Regions from separate parts of the Janthinobacterium aestuarii genome, predicted to be linked through region 2. Evidence: predicted binding sites of a transcription regulator. Region 2 holds the regulator's gene; each other region holds the start of a gene.

Region 1 (5,754 bases), 790 kb from region 2:
CACTTGGTCTCGAAAAGACCAAACCTAAATTCAATCACCGTTGTGATCAACTTACGTTTGAACTTTTGGTGGAGGATGACGGGATCGAACCGACGACCCCCTGCTTGCAAAGCAGGTGCTCTCCCAGCTGAGCTAATCCCCCTGAGATTTACTACAGAAACTGGTAGGGCTGGTTGGACTCGAACCAACGACCCCCGCGTTATCAACACGGTGCTCTAACCAGCTGAGCTACAGCCCCAAATGCTGTTCTTTATATTAACAGCCGATAAGTGTGAACATTTGATGCGTGAATCATTTCTGATTCGTGCAAACTCTAGAAAGGAGGTGATCCAGCCGCACCTTCCGATACGGCTACCTTGTTACGACTTCACCCCAGTCACGAATCCTACCGTGGTAAGCGCCCTCCTTACGGTTAAGCTACCTACTTCTGGTAAAACCCGCTCCCATGGTGTGACGGGCGGTGTGTACAAGACCCGGGAACGTATTCACCGCGACATGCTGATCCGCGATTACTAGCGATTCCAACTTCATGCAGTCGAGTTGCAGACTACAATCCGGACTACGATACACTTTCTGCGATTAGCTCCCCCTCGCGGGTTGGCGGCGCTCTGTATGTACCATTGTATGACGTGTGAAGCCCTACCCATAAGGGCCATGAGGACTTGACGTCATCCCCACCTTCCTCCGGTTTGTCACCGGCAGTCTCATTAGAGTGCCCTTTCGTAGCAACTAATGACAAGGGTTGCGCTCGTTGCGGGACTTAACCCAACATCTCACGACACGAGCTGACGACAGCCATGCAGCACCTGTGTACTGGTTCTCTTTCGAGCACTCCCCAATCTCTCGGGGATTCCAGCCATGTCAAGGGTAGGTAAGGTTTTTCGCGTTGCATCGAATTAATCCACATCATCCACCGCTTGTGCGGGTCCCCGTCAATTCCTTTGAGTTTTAATCTTGCGACCGTACTCCCCAGGCGGTCTACTTCACGCGTTAGCTGCGTTACCAAGTCAATTAAGACCCGACAACTAGTAGACATCGTTTAGGGCGTGGACTACCAGGGTATCTAATCCTGTTTGCTCCCCACGCTTTCGTGCATGAGCGTCAATCTTGACCCAGGGGGCTGCCTTCGCCATCGGTGTTCCTCCACATATCTACGCATTTCACTGCTACACGTGGAATTCTACCCCCCTCTGCCAGATTCTAGCCTTGCAGTCTCCAATGCAATTCCCAGGTTGAGCCCGGGGATTTCACATCAGACTTACAAAACCGCCTGCGCACGCTTTACGCCCAGTAATTCCGATTAACGCTTGCACCCTACGTATTACCGCGGCTGCTGGCACGTAGTTAGCCGGTGCTTATTCTTCAGGTACCGTCATTAGCAAGAGATATTAGCTCTCACCGTTTCTTCCCTGACAAAAGAGCTTTACAACCCGAAGGCCTTCTTCACTCACGCGGCATTGCTGGATCAGGCTTTCGCCCATTGTCCAAAATTCCCCACTGCTGCCTCCCGTAGGAGTCTGGACCGTGTCTCAGTTCCAGTGTGGCTGGTCGTCCTCTCAGACCAGCTACTGATCGATGCCTTGGTAGGCTTTTACCCTACCAACTAGCTAATCAGATATCGGCCGCTCCACGAGCATGAGGTCTTGCGATCCCCCACTTTCATCCTTAGATCGTATGCGGTATTAGCGTAACTTTCGCTACGTTATCCCCCACTCTAGGGTACGTTCCGATATATTACTCACCCGTTCGCCACTCGCCACCAGAGCAAGCTCCGTGCTGCCGTTCGACTTGCATGTGTAAGGCATGCCGCCAGCGTTCAATCTGAGCCAGGATCAAACTCTTCAGTTTAATCTCTGTTACTTTGCCGTTTTACCGGCATGGTCGAACTATTTAACTAGTTCAAACCCCTCGCATTGCGAGGTGTTTGCTCACTCAAAAAACTGACAGGCTACTTCCGAAGAAGTATCCTATTTCATTATTTCTTGTGAACATTTGATATTTTAAGTATTACGACAATCCGAAGATCATCGCTGCACTTACATCAAATGCCCACACTTATCGACTGTTAATTGTTAAAGAACTGTATTCGGTTACTGCTTTCGCGCTACCGACAAAGCGTTGTGTTTGTCAGCTGCGAAGAAGGAAGAGTATGAAGCGTTTGCAGCATTTCGTCAACCTTCTTTTTCTACTACCCAGCCCCGGAAGGCAGTCCCTTTTGTGCCGCAAACTAGTGCGTCTCATCGGGGAGGCGAATCATATCAAAGACCGTCGAAGTTTGGCAAGCGCTTTTCCAGGAAAGCGTACATGCCTTCTTTTTGCGCCGGCGTACCGAAGGCGGCCTGGAACAAACGGCGCTCGTAGGCGACACCATCGGTCAAGGTGGTTTCAAAAGCGCGGTTGACGCAATCCTTGATCATCATGGCAACCGAAGTCGGCATGGCGGCGATGGTCTTGGCGGCGGCCAGGGTTTCTTCCAGCAATTTATCTGCCGGCACCACGCGCGACACGAGGCCGATGCGTTCCGCCTCGGCGGCATCGATGGTGCGCGCCGTCAGCAGCAGGTCCATGGCCTTGGCCTTGCCGATGGCGCGCGGCAAACGCTGCGTACCGCCCGCGCCCGGCGTGACGCCAACCTTGATTTCTGGCTGGCCAAACTTGGCGCTGTCGGCGGCGATCAGGAAATCGCACATCATGGCCAGTTCGCAGCCGCCACCGAGCGCATAGCCGGCCACGGCGCCCACCACCGGTTTGCGCACGCGCAAGATATGCTCCCAGTTACGGCTGATGTAGCCCTGGGTATAGGTATCCGGGTAGGTGTAATCGGCCATGGCCGCGATGTCGGCGCCGGCGGCAAATGCTTTTTCGCTGCCCGTGAGCACGATGCAGCCGATACTCTCGTCGGCATCGAACTTCAGCAAGGCGTCGCCCAGCTCATTCATCATGTTCTCGTTCAAGGCGTTCAGGGCCTTGGGGCGGTTCAGGCGGATGACCGCCACTTTGTCCTGGATATCGATGATCAGGTCTTCGTATTGCATGGTGTCTCCTCTCGATGAACGGTGCAACGATTGTAGCGGCTAACGGCAGCGGCGCGGCAGGTGCGCTGCTATTATTGTGAGCCCGATCTTTTTTATCGAGCAGCATATTTTCTCTTCCCTCTTCCAGTATTGCGCCCACTATCTGCGTGGCGACGGCAGCGCCGCCAGCGTCAATTTCCGCCGCCTATGGTTCAGCAATGGCCTCAATTGCTTCGGCGCCCAGATTACCTCGCTGGCCCTGCCCCTGTGCGCGGTGCTCTTGCTACATGCGACACCGGAACAGATGGGCGTGCTGGTTGCGCTGCAGGCGCTGCCGTTCGCCCTCTTCGGCTTGCCCGTCGGCGTGCTGCTGGACCGGCGCAGCAAGCACCCGATCATGCTGTTCAGCGAAAGCATGTCGGGCCTGGCCCTGGCCAGCGTGGCCGTGGCTTACTGGTGCGGCGTGCTGTCGATGCCATGGTTATATATAGTGGGCTTCATCATCGGCACGGGCTTCGTCGTCGGTGGTGGCGCCGAACAGGTGTTTCTGACTTTCCTCGTGGGCCGCGATGGCTTGATCGATGCGCAGTCGAAATTTGCCGCCACCGAATCAGCTTCGCGCCTGATCGGTCCCGGCCTGGCCGGCGTGCTCGTGCAAGTGTTGTCGGCGCCCGTCGCCATCCTGTGCACGGCGTGCGGCTATCTGGTTTCCGTTTTCAATCTGCGCGCCATGAGCGTGCGCGATCCGCGTCCTGCTCCATCCGACAAACACGCCTTGCGCGACATCGCCGACGGCTTGCTGTTCGTCTGGCGCGAACCGCTGCTGCGCGCGCTGGCCTGGGGCGCCGGCATCTGGCACTTCCTGTTTTACGCCAGCATGGCCTTGACGGTGCTGTTTGCCACGCGCGACCTGGGCATGAGCCCTGGCGTGCTGGGCATGACGCAGATGCTCGGCGGCGCCGGCGTCCTGCTCAGCGCCTTCATCGTCAAGCCCTTGACGAAGCGCTATGGCGCCGGCCGCACCATCCTGATCGGCCTGGCATCGACCTCGCTCTGTTTTGCGCTAACGCCCACGATACCCGCCGCGCTGTTCGGCAGCGCGGCCGCCAGCGCCGTGGCGTATGCCATCTTGATGTTCTTTTTCGATTGCGGCGTGATGCTGTTCTTTATTCCCTACCTGGGCTTGCGCCAAAAAGTCACACCCGACCTCATGCTGGGCCGCATGACGTCGACCATGCGTTTCCTGACGGTAGCGACGGCGCCGCTGGGTGCGCTGGCCGCCGGCTGGATAGCGGAACATTTTGGCGTGCGCAATGGCCTGGCCTGCATCGCGGCCGGCAGCATCGTGTTGACGGTGGCCATGGTGTGGTGCACGCCGCTGCGTAGCGTGCGCACCTGAAGCGGTGAACGGGAATACACTGGCAAAAGATTGCTTTGGCGACACTATTCACGCCAAAGCCCGTGAGGTTTGATTTACATCAAGGTTTTAATTGATGTAAATCCATAAGCTGTCTTACATCACTTGAGGAGCACGCTATGTTTAACACCATCTTATTTCCCACCGACGGCTCGCCGCTGTCCGACAAAGCCGCCGAGACCGCCCTCGCCTTCGCCCAATTGAACAAGGCCAAGCTGGTCGCCATCAGCGTGGTGCAGCCGTTTCCGTTCTCGCCGATGGCGGACGGCGGCATCGTGCTCGACGCCAGCCTGTATGAACAGCAGATGCAGGAAGCGTCGCAACGCGCCATCGACAAGATCGGCGAAGCTGCGCGCGCCGCCGGCGTACCTTTCGAAGGCGTGGTCGCCGTGTCGCCGAGCCCGCACGATGAAATCGTCAATGCGGCGCAAACCTACCATTGCGACATCATCCTGATGGCTTCGCACGGCCGCAAGGGTTTGAACAAGCTGTTCGTGGGCAGCGAAACGCAAAAAGTGCTGGCGCATACCCACCTGCCAGTGATGGTCTTGCGCTAAGCCACACCACGAACTGCCCGGCGACGCTTTCCCTAGCGCGCCGGCGCCTGCTTCGGCAACAACACCCACACGGCGCCGCTCTGCTTCATGCGGCCCGCATTCTCGGCAGCTTCCGCGCCAAAGCCAAAGAAATAATCGACACGGATCGGCCCGCGAATGGCGCCGCCCGTATCCTGCGCCATCACCAGCCGCTGCATGGGAATCTCGCTATTGGCTTGCGTGGTGGACAGGAACACGGGTGCGCCCAGCGGCAAAAAGCGCGAATCAATGGCCACCGAGCGCTGCGGCGTCAATGGCACGCCCAGCGCGCCCTTCGGCCCCACTTTCGGGTCGGGCAAGCGCTCTTCCTTGAAGAACACATAGCTGGGATTGGCGTTGAATAATTCATCCTTGCGCGTAGGATGGCCGGCGATCCACGCCTTGATGCCCTGCGCGGACGCCTGGCTCAAGGTCAGCTCGCCCTTGTCGACCAGGTAGCGGCCGATCGATTTGTACGGATGGCCATTCTGGTCCGCGTAGGCCACGCGCACGGTTTCCTGCGTATCGGTCAGCTGCACGCGGCCGGAGCCCTGCACCTGCAGGAAGAAGGCCTCGACTTCATCATCCACCCACAGCAATTCCTTGCCCGTGACGGACGTGGCGCGCTCGATGTCGGCGCGGGTCGCATACGGGATCACCTTCTTGCCGACCAGCTTGCCCCGCAAGCGCATATTCTTCAGTTCCGGATACACGCCGGACAAATCCACCGAGACGAGGTCGTCGGGCA
Region 2 (5,754 bases):
GGCCAGTTCCGTGCCCAGTGGCTGGTGCAGGATGCGCTGCTCGCCGCCGTCGTTCTTGGTGATCAGTGCCTGGTGCAGGGCATCGAACAGGCTCGATCCCGTGATCGGTTTCATCAGCACGACGTCGGCCTCGGCCGCGCTGGAAATTTCCTCGAGGTGGTTGCGGGCGAAGGCGTTGACCATCACCACGATGGGCTGGCGCTGGCCGCTGGCCGCCTGGCGGATGGCCTTGGCCGTGGCCAGGCCGTCCATGACGGGCATGTGCCAGTCGGCCAGCACCACGTCGTACGGTTGCTGCTGCGCCAGGCGTTCGCGGTACAGTTCGATGGCGGCAAAGCCGGAATCGACTTCGTCGGCCAGCCAGCCCCACGCCTCGATCAGCTTGACGATCAGTTCGCGCGTGGTGCGGTTATCGTCGGCCACCAGCAGGCGCAGCTGGCCCAGTGCCGGCGTGCGCCGCGTTTCGGCTGGCTGCGCCAGCATCTCGAACGGCACGCTGAACCAGAAGCGGCTGCCCTTGCCTTCGCTGCTGGCGACGGCGATGTCGCCGCCCATCATGTGGATCAGCTGCTTGCTGATGGCCAGGCCCAGGCCCGTGCCGCCGAAGCGGCGCGTGATGCTCTGGTCGCCCTGCGAAAACGCGGCAAACAGCTGCTGTTGCTGCAGTTCCGTCATGCCGATGCCCGTGTCGCGCACTTCGAAGCGCAGCCAGGCGCGGCCGCTCTCGCTCCTGCTCTCGGCCAGGCTGACGGCCACCACCACTTCGCCGTTCTCCGTGAACTTGATGGCGTTGCCGGCCAGGTTGACGAGGATTTGCTGCAGGCGCTGGGCGTCGCCCACGAGGCGCCGCGGCACGTCGGGCTCGACGGCGATGGCCAGTTCCAGCTCCTTTTCGCCCGCATTCATCGTCATCGTGGTGGCGAGGGTATTCATGACTTCGTCGAGGTCGAATTCGACGGGCGACAGTTCCATGCGGCGCGCCTCGATCTTCGAATAATCGAGCACGTCGTTGAGGATGCCCAGCAGCGACTGGCCCGCCACGCGCACCATGGTCAGATACTTGCGCTGTTCCGTATCGAGCTTGGTATTGCCCAGCAAATACACCATGCCCAGCACGGCATTGAGTGGCGTGCGGATTTCATGGCTCATGTTGGCCACGAAATCGCTCTTCGCGCGGTTGGCGGCCTCGGCCCGGTCGCGTTCCTGCTCCAGTTCGGCCGCGCGCGATTCGAGTTCCTGCTGCAGGCGGTCGCGTTCGCTCATCAGGCCATTGAACGCTTCCGTCAGTTCGCCGATCTCGTCGCGCTGCTGCACCGGCACGGGGGTGAAACGGCTGCCGCTGGTGCGCAGGGCCAGCAGGGTGTCGCGCAGGCGCACCAGCGGCGACAGCAGGCGCACGGTGACCCAGCCCAGAACAAATGCGGCCAGCAGCGAAGCGAGGATGCTCCACAGCACCAGCCGGTACAGCACGCCATCGAACGGTTCGAAGGCGTCCGCGACGGGCAGCGAGGTAGCCAGCAGCCAGTTCACCGATTTCAAACGCTTGAAGCTGTTGACGGCCGTGATGCCGCGGCTGTTGGTGCTGACCATGCTGCCTTCGCCATCTTCCTTCAGCAGCTGGGTGGTCGTCAGGTTGGCGTTCGGCTGGCGCGGCTGCAGCAAGCGGCTGGTATCGGGATGCAGCACGTAGCGCGGCACGGCGCCGCGCGTGAGGATGAAGTAATAGCCGCTCTTGCCGATCTTTTCCGAGCGCAGGCGTCCCAGCAGGTTGTCCTTGTACAGGCGCAGCACGCCGATCACCACGCCGGCCACCTGGCCATCGGCGGCCAGCACGGGCGCGACCATCTGCACGATGGGCATGCCGCTCGACTTGCCGAGCATCGGCTCGGTGATCATGGGCTGGCGCGTGCGCAGCACGGTCTGGAAATACTCGCGCTCGGCAACGTTGATGCCCGTGCGCCCCGCCACTTCCGGCATGTCGGCCACGACGGCGCCATGCGCGTCGAGCACCAGCACGTCGTCGAACAGCACCAGCATCGAGCGGCGCGAATAGTATTCGCGCAATTGGGCCGGCTGGGCCATCAGTTCCGGCGGCTGCTGCCTGGCCGTCAGGGTGACGATCTGCAGCAGCATGCCCAGCTTGTCGTCGAGCTCGGCAGCGGTGCGGCTGATCAGGGACGACTGCTGGCTCAGCAGTACTCGCGTGAAGTCGTCGCGCATATGCTGCACCTGGATCATGGTGACCAGCGCGATCATGGCGATCGAGGTCAGGCTGGTGGCCAGCGCGACTTTTGCTTTGATGCCGAGAGGCTTCATGATTTCCTTTTCAGTACCGGGCGGCACAGGCGGCAGATAATGCTGTTAGGAATTTTCCTATCAATACATCAAGTTGGCAAGCGGCGCCGCGCAAATGGCCCTCCCCGCATGGGCTTTTGACGATGTTGCCATATAATTAAAGTCGGAACGTCGTTTATTCGCCGAAATTGCGGTGAAATTGGCACACGGCAACCCTGTATGCAGTAAACTTGTTGTTGCATTTTCTAAAAGGTACCGACATGACTGAAGCGCTACTCACTCCAACCTTGCCCACAGTGACCGTGGAAGCGTTGCGTGCGCGATGCTCGACCTGCAGCATGCATCAATTGTGCCTGCCGATGGGCCTCGATATGGGCGACATGGACAGGCTGGACCAGATCATCGGCCGCCGCCGCAAGATCGTGCGCGGCGCCTCGCTGTTCCGCATCGGCGACTCGTTCCAGAACCTGTACGCGATCCGCCTGGGACACTTCAAGACGTACCAGATCAATCCGGGCGGCGAAGAGCAGGTGACGGGTTTCCAGATGGCCGGCGAACTGCTGGGCATGGACGCCATCAGCGCCGACCGCCACCACTGTAATGCGGTGGCGCTGGAAGACAGCGAAGTGTGTGAAATCCCGTTTTCCAGCCTGGAACAATTGCTGGGCAATATGCCGACCCTGCTGCGGCATTTCCACCGCATGATGAGCCAGGAAATCACGCGCGAGCAAAGCGTGATGCTGTTGCTGGGCAATATGCAGGCGACGCAGCGTTTTGCCGCCTTCATCGTCAACCTGGCGTCGCGCTATGAGGCGCGCGGCTATTCGAGCAGCAAATTCCAGCTGCGCATGTCGCGCGAGGAAATCGGCAACTACCTGGGCCTGACCATCGAGAGCGTCAGCCGTTTATTGTCGAAATTCAAGAAGGAAGGCTGGCTGCGCGTCTCGAACCGCGAGATCGAGATCCTGCAGCCTGCCAAGCTGAAAGCCATTACAGCCGGTACCGACGTCTGCAAGTAAGGCTTATAGCTCTTCGTCCGCATGCAGCGCGATGCTGCGCTGCACGGGCCAGGTCCAGATGCCGGACAGGCGCCACTCGCGCTTGTCGTTTTCCACCAGCACTTGCCAGCGGCTGCGCTCGAGCATCGGCAGCGCGACCGAGAAATTGCCGGCCGCATCGGGCTGCACCAGCAGCTTGATATCCTTTTCCGGCAAAGTCGCATGCGCCAAGTGCAGCTGCAACGGCCCCTGATAGGCCTTGCCGAAGCTGTGCACGGAACCGCTCAGGCGCGCTGACGCCACGTCGTACGCCAGGCTCGTCTCCATGGCCAGGTCGCTGGCGATCGTGTCGCGCTTCAAATCCTGGTTGATCGCCTTGCCCTGCTTGTAATAATCGCCCACCACCAGCGCATCGGGCTGCGTAAAGGCGATATAGCCCATGAAGCTGCCGACGACCACGGACAGGCCGGGACCGATCATCAGCAGCCATGGCCAGCGATGCTTGTACCACGGTGCAACGGGAGGCTGCAGTTTCAGACTGTCGGACATGGTATTTCTCCTCTGTAAACGGCCAGCCCCCGTGCGGGGACCGGCCTTCCTGCATTAACGCGGCACGATGAAGACCGCGCTTTCACGCACATGCAGCGACGGGTCGTCCAGCGATTGCAATTCGATCGCAATCTTGTTCGACCCCTTCTCGCCCACGCCGTGCGGCACGCGCAGGCGGATCGGCCAGCCCAGCGTTTCCGTCGGCTGCAAGGTCACTTCTTCGCGCGTCAGCAAGGTCAGGCCCGGCAAGCCGGAGGCGCTGATCTTGAAATGCTGGCTTTGCTCGGACGTGTTCATGATCTGCAGGCGGTAGACGTTTTCGATCATGCCGTCTTCCACTTCGCGTCCCATCGAACCGCGGTCGCGGATCACGTCCATTTTCAGGGGCGTGCGCAGGGCCAGCGAGGTACATACGGCGATGATGATCAGGGCAAGGATGGAAGTGTAGATCAGGACGCGCGGGCGCATGGCGCGCTGGCGTATCTGCTTCGAATTGAAGTTGTTTTCCATCGCATGGTCGGTGCTGTAGCGTATCAGGCCACGCGGCCGCTCGACCTTGTCCATCACGCTGTTGCAGGCATCGACGCAGGCGGCGCAGCCGATGCATTCATACTGCAGGCCGTTGCGGATATCGATGCCGGTCGGACACACCTGCACGCACAGGGTGCAGTCGATGCAATCGCCCAGCTTGTCGTTGTTGCCGGCCTTCTTGCTCATGGCGCCGCGTGGTTCGCCGCGCTTGGCATCGTAGGTGATGATCAGGGTGTCCTGGTCGAACATGGCGCTCTGGAAGCGCGCGTAGGGGCACATGTATTTGCACACCTGCTCGCGCAGCCAGCCCGCGTTGCCGTAGGTTGCCAGGCTGTAGAACAGGACCCAGAACCATTCCCAGGGACCGAAATTGAGGGTGGTCACCTCGCGCGCCAGTTCCTTGATCGGTGTGAAGTAGCCGACAAAGGTAAAGCCCGTCCATAGGGCGATGGCGCCCCATACCACATGCTTGGCCGTCTTCTTGAATGCCTTGCGCACGGACGGGCCCTGCTTGTCGAGGGCCATGCGCGCGCTGCGCGTGCCCTCGATGCGGCGTTCGACCCACAGGAAAATTTCCGTGTATACCGTTTGCGGGCAAGAGAACCCGCACCACACCCGCCCGGCAATGGCCGTGACGAGGAACAACAAATACGCACAGATGATCAGCAGGGCCGCCAGATAGATGAAATCCTGGGGCCACAGCACGACGCCGAAAATGTAGAACTTGCGCGTGGTCAAGTCGAACAGCAGGGCTTGCCTGCCATTCCAGGTCAACCACGGCAAGCCGTAGAACGCGAGCTGGGTAAGCCATACGCATACCCATCGCCAGGTAGCGTAGCGTCCTTTGGCCTCGCGAGGGTAGATCTGCTCGCGGGCCGCATACATCTTGATAACTTGAGGTTCCATTACATCATTTCACGGGCGTCTGAGGATTCGACAGGCTCCAGACATACGCCGACAGCACGTGTACCTTGGATTCGCCGAGGAAATCGCTGAAGGCCGGCATGGTGTTGCTGCGTCCCTTGCGTACGGTTTCCATGATGGTATCGGCGCTGCCGCCGTACAGCCAGACCTTGTCCGTCAGATTCGGCGCGCCCAGCATCTGGTTGCCCTTCGCATCGGCGCCATGACAGGCCATGCAGGCGCCAAACTTGGCTTTGCCCAGCACGGACTTGACGGGATCCGAGGTCGAACCGGACAGGCTCAGCACATAATGGGCCACGTTCTCGACATCCTTTTCGGAACCGAGGGCGGCGCCCATCGGTGGCATCTGCCCATTGCGGCCGTGCAGGATGGTGGCCTTGATGATGTCGGGTTCGCCGCCATACAGCCAGTCCTTGTCCGTCAGGTTGGGGAAGCCCTTGTTGCCGCGTGCATCCGA
Region 3 (5,754 bases), 830 kb from region 2:
TTACCGATCTGCCACAAGCGTCCCAGGTCCACATATTCATAACCCTGGTGACCGAGCCAGAAATTCCACTCGGGCGGCATCACTTGCGCAATGGCCAGGTAGTTGCCGATGAAGGAGCCGACCACCACGGCGACGAGGGCCCAGAACAGCACGTCGACACCGAGGCGCTGCCACTTGGGGTCCTTGCCGCCATTGATCAGGGGCGCGAGGAACAGGCCGGCCGCCAGGAAGCCCGTGGCGATCCAGAACAGCGCGGCCTGGATATGCCAGGTGCGCGTGAGCGCATACGGGAACCAGCGCGACACGTCGATGCCGTAGAACTGCTGCCCTTCCACCGTATAGTGCGCCGTGAAGCCGCCGATGAAGACCTGGAAGATGAACAGCGCCACGACCAGGAACAGGTACTTGCCGAGTCCCCGCTGCGAAGGCGTCAGCGCGAACGTGGTGAGCGGGTCGCGCGGACCGGCCGCCGGCAGCGCTTCGTCATGGTCGCGCAAGAAGGCCCAGCCCCAGACGAGGAAGCCCACGCCGGCCAGCAGCACCACCACGCTGGCAACCGACCAGACGAGGTTTTCGCCGCTGGGCTGGTTGCCGATCAGCGGTTCGTGCGGCCAGTTGTTCGTATAGGTCACTTTCTGGCCAGGACGCTCGGTGGCGGCGGCCCATGCCGTCCAGAAGAAGAATTGCGTCATCTGTGCGCGCCGCTCGGCGCTGGGCAGGGTATTTTCCTTCATGGCGAAATGCTCGCGGCTTTTTTGCAGCGCCGGCGCGTCGGAAAACAGCTGGTCGTAATAGTGGGCCGTGTTGGCGATCGCTTGCACGCGGCGCGGCGACAGGCGCAGCACTTGCGCATCATCGGTGCGGTTCCCGCGGTATTCAAGCTTGAGCGCTTCGCGCAGCGCCGCCTGCGCGGGGCCGTCGAGGGCCGCGTACGCCTTGCCATGCTGCTCTTGCGCGGCCAGTTCCAGCCAGGCCGTCAGTTCGCGGTGCAGCCAGTCGGCCGTCCAGTCGGGCGCCTGGTAGGCGCCATGGCCCCAGATGGAGCCGAGCTGCATGCCGCCGACCGATTGCCAGGCCGTCTGGCCGTCGAGGATGCCCTCGCGGTCGAACAGCTGCCGGCCATCCTGCGCCAGCACTTGCGCGGGGATGGGCGGCGCCTGCCGGTACACTTCGGCGCCGTAGTAGCCGAGCAGCGAAAACGTCACGATCAGCACACCGATCAGGGTGAACCAGAGTTTTTTGTAGGGACCCATGGGTCTTTCCTTTGTCAGTGCACCACGGCCGGCGCAAAGCGCTCGAACAGGATATTGTTTTCAGTATGGATGTGCGCCATCAGGTCTTCGCGGAAGGTGCGCAAGCCCGTGTACAGCGCGCGCCAGGTGGTGCAGGCGCCGGCCGGCGCGGTGATGTCGTTCGTCATTTCCTCCATCGCGCGCAAGGCCACGCCATGGTCGTCATGCTCCATGCGCATCACGTTGATGGGCGCGCCGGCCCGGGGGCCCTGGCCACGCACTATCATGGGGAACAGCACGTCTTCTTCCTTGCGCATATGGCTTTCCAGTTCCTGCGCCATGGCCGACAGGTGTTCCGCCAGCCCGTGCGGACAGTCGGCGCGGTCGCCATGCACCTGCTCGACCTTGCGCGCCAGGCGTATCAGCTCGGGCAGCTGCTCGCGGTGCACGGCGTGGTAGCGCGACAGGATGTGTTCCACCAGCTCGGTGGCCGAAGCTTCCTGCCAGTCACGCTCGCCGCTGGCGTCAGTCCGTCCTGCCAGCACTTGCAGTTCCTTGACGATGGGCGCCGTGTCCACGCCGGCCGCTTCGGCCGCCGCGCGCAGGGTCTTGTTGCCGCCGCAGCAGAAATCCAGGCGGTGGGCATCGAACAGGCGCGTGGCGCCAGGGATGCGGCGGGCCAGCTGGCCCAGGGATTGGTCGATCATTTCCATAATGGTTCCTTGAGGATGAATGGGGTTTATTGATGGGCGCCAGCGTGATAGACGCCGGGCACGGGTTCGCCAGTCACTTCCAGCACGCCCACGGCGCCCTTGCCGGCGCGCGACAGCGCATGGTCGACCAGCAGATAGCTGCCAGGATGCTGTACCTTGAGTTCGACGATGGTCGCGCCGCCCGGTGCCACCAGGGTCGTTTGCACGTCGTGTTTCGGGCTGCTGATCGAGCCTTCGCTGTACACCTTGTCGAAGATCTCGCCGATGATGTGGAACGATGAAATCTTGTTCGGGCCGCCGACGCCGAAATAGATGCGCACCGTTTCGCCGACTTTCGCCTGCAGTTTATGCGTCTTGCTCAGGGCGCCCACTTCGCCGTTGAAGACGTAGTAGTCGGGCAGCTCATTGGCCATTTTTTCCAGGTTCGCTTCCTGGTGCACGGGTGCGCCGTGCGGACGGCCCGTGTACATCTCGCCCTGCATCACGTAATACTCGCGGTCGACTTTTGACAGGCCGCCTTCCGGTTCGACCAGGATCATGCCGTACATGCCGGCCGCGATATGCTGCGGCACCAGCGGCGTGGCGCAGTGGTACACGAACAGGCCCGGATTGAGCGCCTTGAAGGTGACGGTTTTTTCCTGGCCAGGCGCCACCTGCGTGTGCTGTCCGCCGCCATGGCCGCCCGTCACGGCGTGCAGGTCGATCGAGTGGATCATCTTGCTGTCCTTGGCGTTGAACAGGGTCAGCTCCACCGTGTCGCCCACCTTCGCGCGCAGCATGGGGCCGGGCACTTGCCGGTTGAAGGTCCAGTAGGTAAAACTGGTGCCGTCATCGAGCTTGCCCGGCAATTCCACCGTCTCCATCCGGTATTTCAGGGTTTGCGGCGCGCGCGCGCCGATGGCGGTCGGCACGGAGGCGGGATTGGCCGCCACGCTGACGGCCGAGGGATCGGGACCGCGCATCGGCGATGGCGCGGGCGTGTACAGGGCCAGCGCGGCGGCCTGGCTCGATTCGCTGGCAGCGCTGCCGGCGCCAGCGGCCTTCGGTGCCGCCGTCTCGGCCAGCGAAGTGCCGCTCACTTCCAGCTTGCCTTCCATGCCGATCTGGCGGTGGCCGGGGATCGAGCAGTAATAGGTGAACGTGCCCGCGCGCGTGACCTTGAAGCGCACGGTGGTGCTGCCGCTATTGGCACTGAACTTGGCGGATGTCACATTCAGTTCCGGGATCAGCAGATCGTGCTCGGCGCCTTCGCCGCTTTTCAGCACGAGTTCGACCGTGTCGCCCACCTTGGCCGCCAGCACGGGGTTGACCTGGCCCTTGGCGTCGATGAACACCATCTTGCCATCGACGATATTGGTTTGCAGTTCATAGCGCTTGACCGCAGCGGCGGCCGGTTTGGCGGCGGTGGCGGCGGCGCTGGCCGGCAGGCTCACCTGGGCTTGCACGGACAGGGGCATGGCCAGTACGCAGACGGCGGCGGCAATGGCGCGGAGGGAGGGAGTCGTTTTCATCAAGCTTTCCTTGGTCTTGTATGCCGGTTCGGCACTCTTACCTAGGCAATCCGTGTGCCAGGAAAAACTTGTTTTAAATCAACGATTTGAAAAATGCAGGGTCGATATGACCCTGTTCAAGCATGGTCCGTTGTACCCTGCATGGTACTTATGACCACCACTGCCATCCACCTGCTGTTACTCACAGACCTGGTCGCCGACCTGCCCGTGGCCGTGCGCCTGCAGCGCCTCGTCGGCAGCCTGCGCGCCCACTTCGGCTGCGAGGCCGTGGCCTTGCTGAAAATCGATGGCGAGCATTTGCGCCCCGTGGCGATGGCCGGCCTGGCCAACGACGCGCTGGGACGCCGCTTCGCCGTCGCCGACCATCCGCGCCTGGCCGCCATCCTGCAGCGGCGCGGCGTGCTGTGCTTCCATCACGACAGCTCCCTGCCCGATCCCTACGATGGCCTGATCGCCGAGCGGGCCGGCGAGCCGCTGCCCGTCCATGACTGCATGGGCATGGCGTTGGACCTGGAAGGCGAACGCTGGGGCGTGATCACGCTCGACGCACTGCAGGTGGGCACCTTCGATACACAGGCGCAGCGCGACCTGGGCGAGCTGGCCTGCGCCATCGAAGCGGCCGTACGCGTAACGCGCCTGGAGACGGAAATCCGCGCCCTGCGCCTGTCGGGCGGCGCCATGCTGGCCGATGCGCAGGCGCCGCGCGAGGAACACGATTTCGTGGGACAAAGCAGCGCCATCACGCACTTGCTGCACGAATTGCAGGTGGTCGCCGATTCCGAACTGCCCGTGCTGCTGCTGGGAGAGACGGGCGTGGGCAAGGAGCTGTGCGCGCACCGCCTGCACCGGCTGTCGCGCCGCGCGGGCAAGCCTTTGATCCACGTCAATTGCGCGGCCTTGCCGGAATCCTTAGCAGAAAGCGAATTGTTCGGCCATGTGCGCGGTGCGTTTTCCGGCGCCGTCAGCGACCGGCCCGGGCGCTTCGAGGCGGCCGAAGGGGGTACCCTGTTTCTCGATGAAGTGGGGGAATTGCCATTGTCGATACAGGCCAAGCTGCTGCGCACCTTGCAAAATGGCGAAATCCAGCGCCTGGGCGCGGACCGGCCGCGCCGGGTCAACGTGCGCGTGATCGCCGCCACCAACCGCAGCTTGCGCGAACACGTGCGCGACGGCTCGTTCCGCGCCGACCTGTATCACCGTTTATCCGTGTATCCCGTGCCGATTCCGCCGCTGCGCGAGCGGGGCAATGACGTGCTGCTGCTGGCAGGCGGCTTCCTGGAACTGAACCGCGCGCGTCTGGGCCTGCGCAGCCTGCGCCTGTCCGCCGCGGCGGAAAACGCCCTGTGCCATTACCGCTGGCCGGGCAATGTGCGCGAACTGGAACATGTGATCAGCCGGGCCGCGCTGAAAGCCGTGATACGCGGCGCGGACCGCAAGGACATCGTGACCCTGGAAACGGATATGCTCGACCTCGATGCGCTGGAAACGCCGGCCGGCACGGACGCGCTACCGCTGGCGCCAGCCACGTGCGGCACGCCGGCGGCGCCGCTGCTATCGATGCATCAGATCGTCGAAGCGAGCCAGCGCCAGGCCATCCGGCAAGCGCTGGTCCTGCATCAGGATAACTGGGCCGCTGCGGCGCGGCAGCTGGGACTCGACGCCAGCAACTTGCACAAACTGGCGCGCCGGGTGGGGCTGAAAGCCTGAGCCGGCGTTACCGCTCAGCGATGAGTGACCAGGCTGCTCGGCAAGCTGTGCAGGTAGGCGGCCAGGTCCTTGATGTCCTGGTTGCTCAGCGGTTTTACCTGGCCCGTCATGATGGCGTTGTTGCGGCCGTTGGCCTTGTCGCCCCGTTTATACGCGGTCAGCGCATGTTCCAGGTAATCCTTGTGCTGGCCCGCCAGTTTCGGGTACGACGGGTCGATGGGCGAACTGTAATCCTTGCCGTGGCAGGTGGCGCAGCTGTATTTTTCGGCCAGGGCCTTGCCCGTGTTGATATTGCCGGCGGCGCTGGCGGAAAACGAGATGGTGGCGCAAACGAGGGCGGCGAGTAGTTTTTTCATCGGGCTGGTCCTCAGTTCGTCTTGGCTTGTTGCGCATAATACGCGGCGACATCGGCGATATCCTGGTCCGACAGGCTGCTGGCGATGCCCTTCATGCTGGGGTGCTTGCGGTCGCCCTTCTTGTAGGCTTGCAGCGCATTCTCGATATATTTTGCCGGCTGGCCGCCGATCATCGGCACCTGGAATACTTCAGGGAAGGTTGCCTTGTAACCGGGAATGCCGTGGCAGCCGATAC

What was found. Region 2 encodes FNR, which switches genes on or off when oxygen is low (the NO sensors DNR and NnrR bind a similar motif). Its sites were predicted from a motif close to TTGATNNNNATCAA; they were not measured.
Region 1: a site for FNR is predicted at 4,483-4,496, ahead of OPV09_RS04780 (universal stress protein). Genes of this name have one in related genera too.
Region 3: a site for FNR is predicted at 3,525-3,538, ahead of nirK (copper-containing nitrite reductase). Genes of this name have one in related genera too.

Annotation. Positions count from the first base shown of each region.
Region 1 covers NZ_CP142523.1:1,061,646-1,067,399, reverse strand. Annotated here, with positions in the region: tRNA gene OPV09_RS04805 (tRNA-Ala) at 67-142, opposite strand; tRNA gene OPV09_RS04800 (tRNA-Ile) at 162-238, opposite strand; rRNA gene OPV09_RS04795 (16S ribosomal RNA) at 318-1,848, opposite strand; gene OPV09_RS04790 (enoyl-CoA hydratase) at 2,259-3,035, opposite strand; gene OPV09_RS04785 (MFS transporter) at 3,112-4,413, shown strand; gene OPV09_RS04780 (universal stress protein) at 4,551-4,988, shown strand; gene OPV09_RS04775 (murein transglycosylase A) at 5,021-5,754, opposite strand, start outside.
Region 2 covers NZ_CP142523.1:274,339-280,092, reverse strand. Annotated here, with positions in the region: gene OPV09_RS01180 (response regulator) at 1-2,316, opposite strand, end outside; gene fnr (fumarate/nitrate reduction transcriptional regulator Fnr) at 2,556-3,314, shown strand; gene OPV09_RS01170 (FixH family protein) at 3,318-3,842, opposite strand; gene ccoG (cytochrome c oxidase accessory protein CcoG) at 3,897-5,279, opposite strand; gene ccoP (cytochrome-c oxidase, cbb3-type subunit III) at 5,284-5,754, opposite strand, start outside.
Region 3 covers NZ_CP142523.1:5,756,448-5,762,201, forward strand. Annotated here, with positions in the region: gene OPV09_RS25960 (nitric-oxide reductase large subunit) at 1-1,253, opposite strand, end outside; gene ytfE (iron-sulfur cluster repair protein YtfE) at 1,268-1,945, opposite strand; gene nirK (copper-containing nitrite reductase) at 1,972-3,456, opposite strand; gene norR (nitric oxide reductase transcriptional regulator NorR) at 3,607-5,163, shown strand; gene OPV09_RS25980 (cytochrome c) at 5,178-5,519, opposite strand; gene OPV09_RS25985 (c-type cytochrome) at 5,531-5,754, opposite strand, start outside.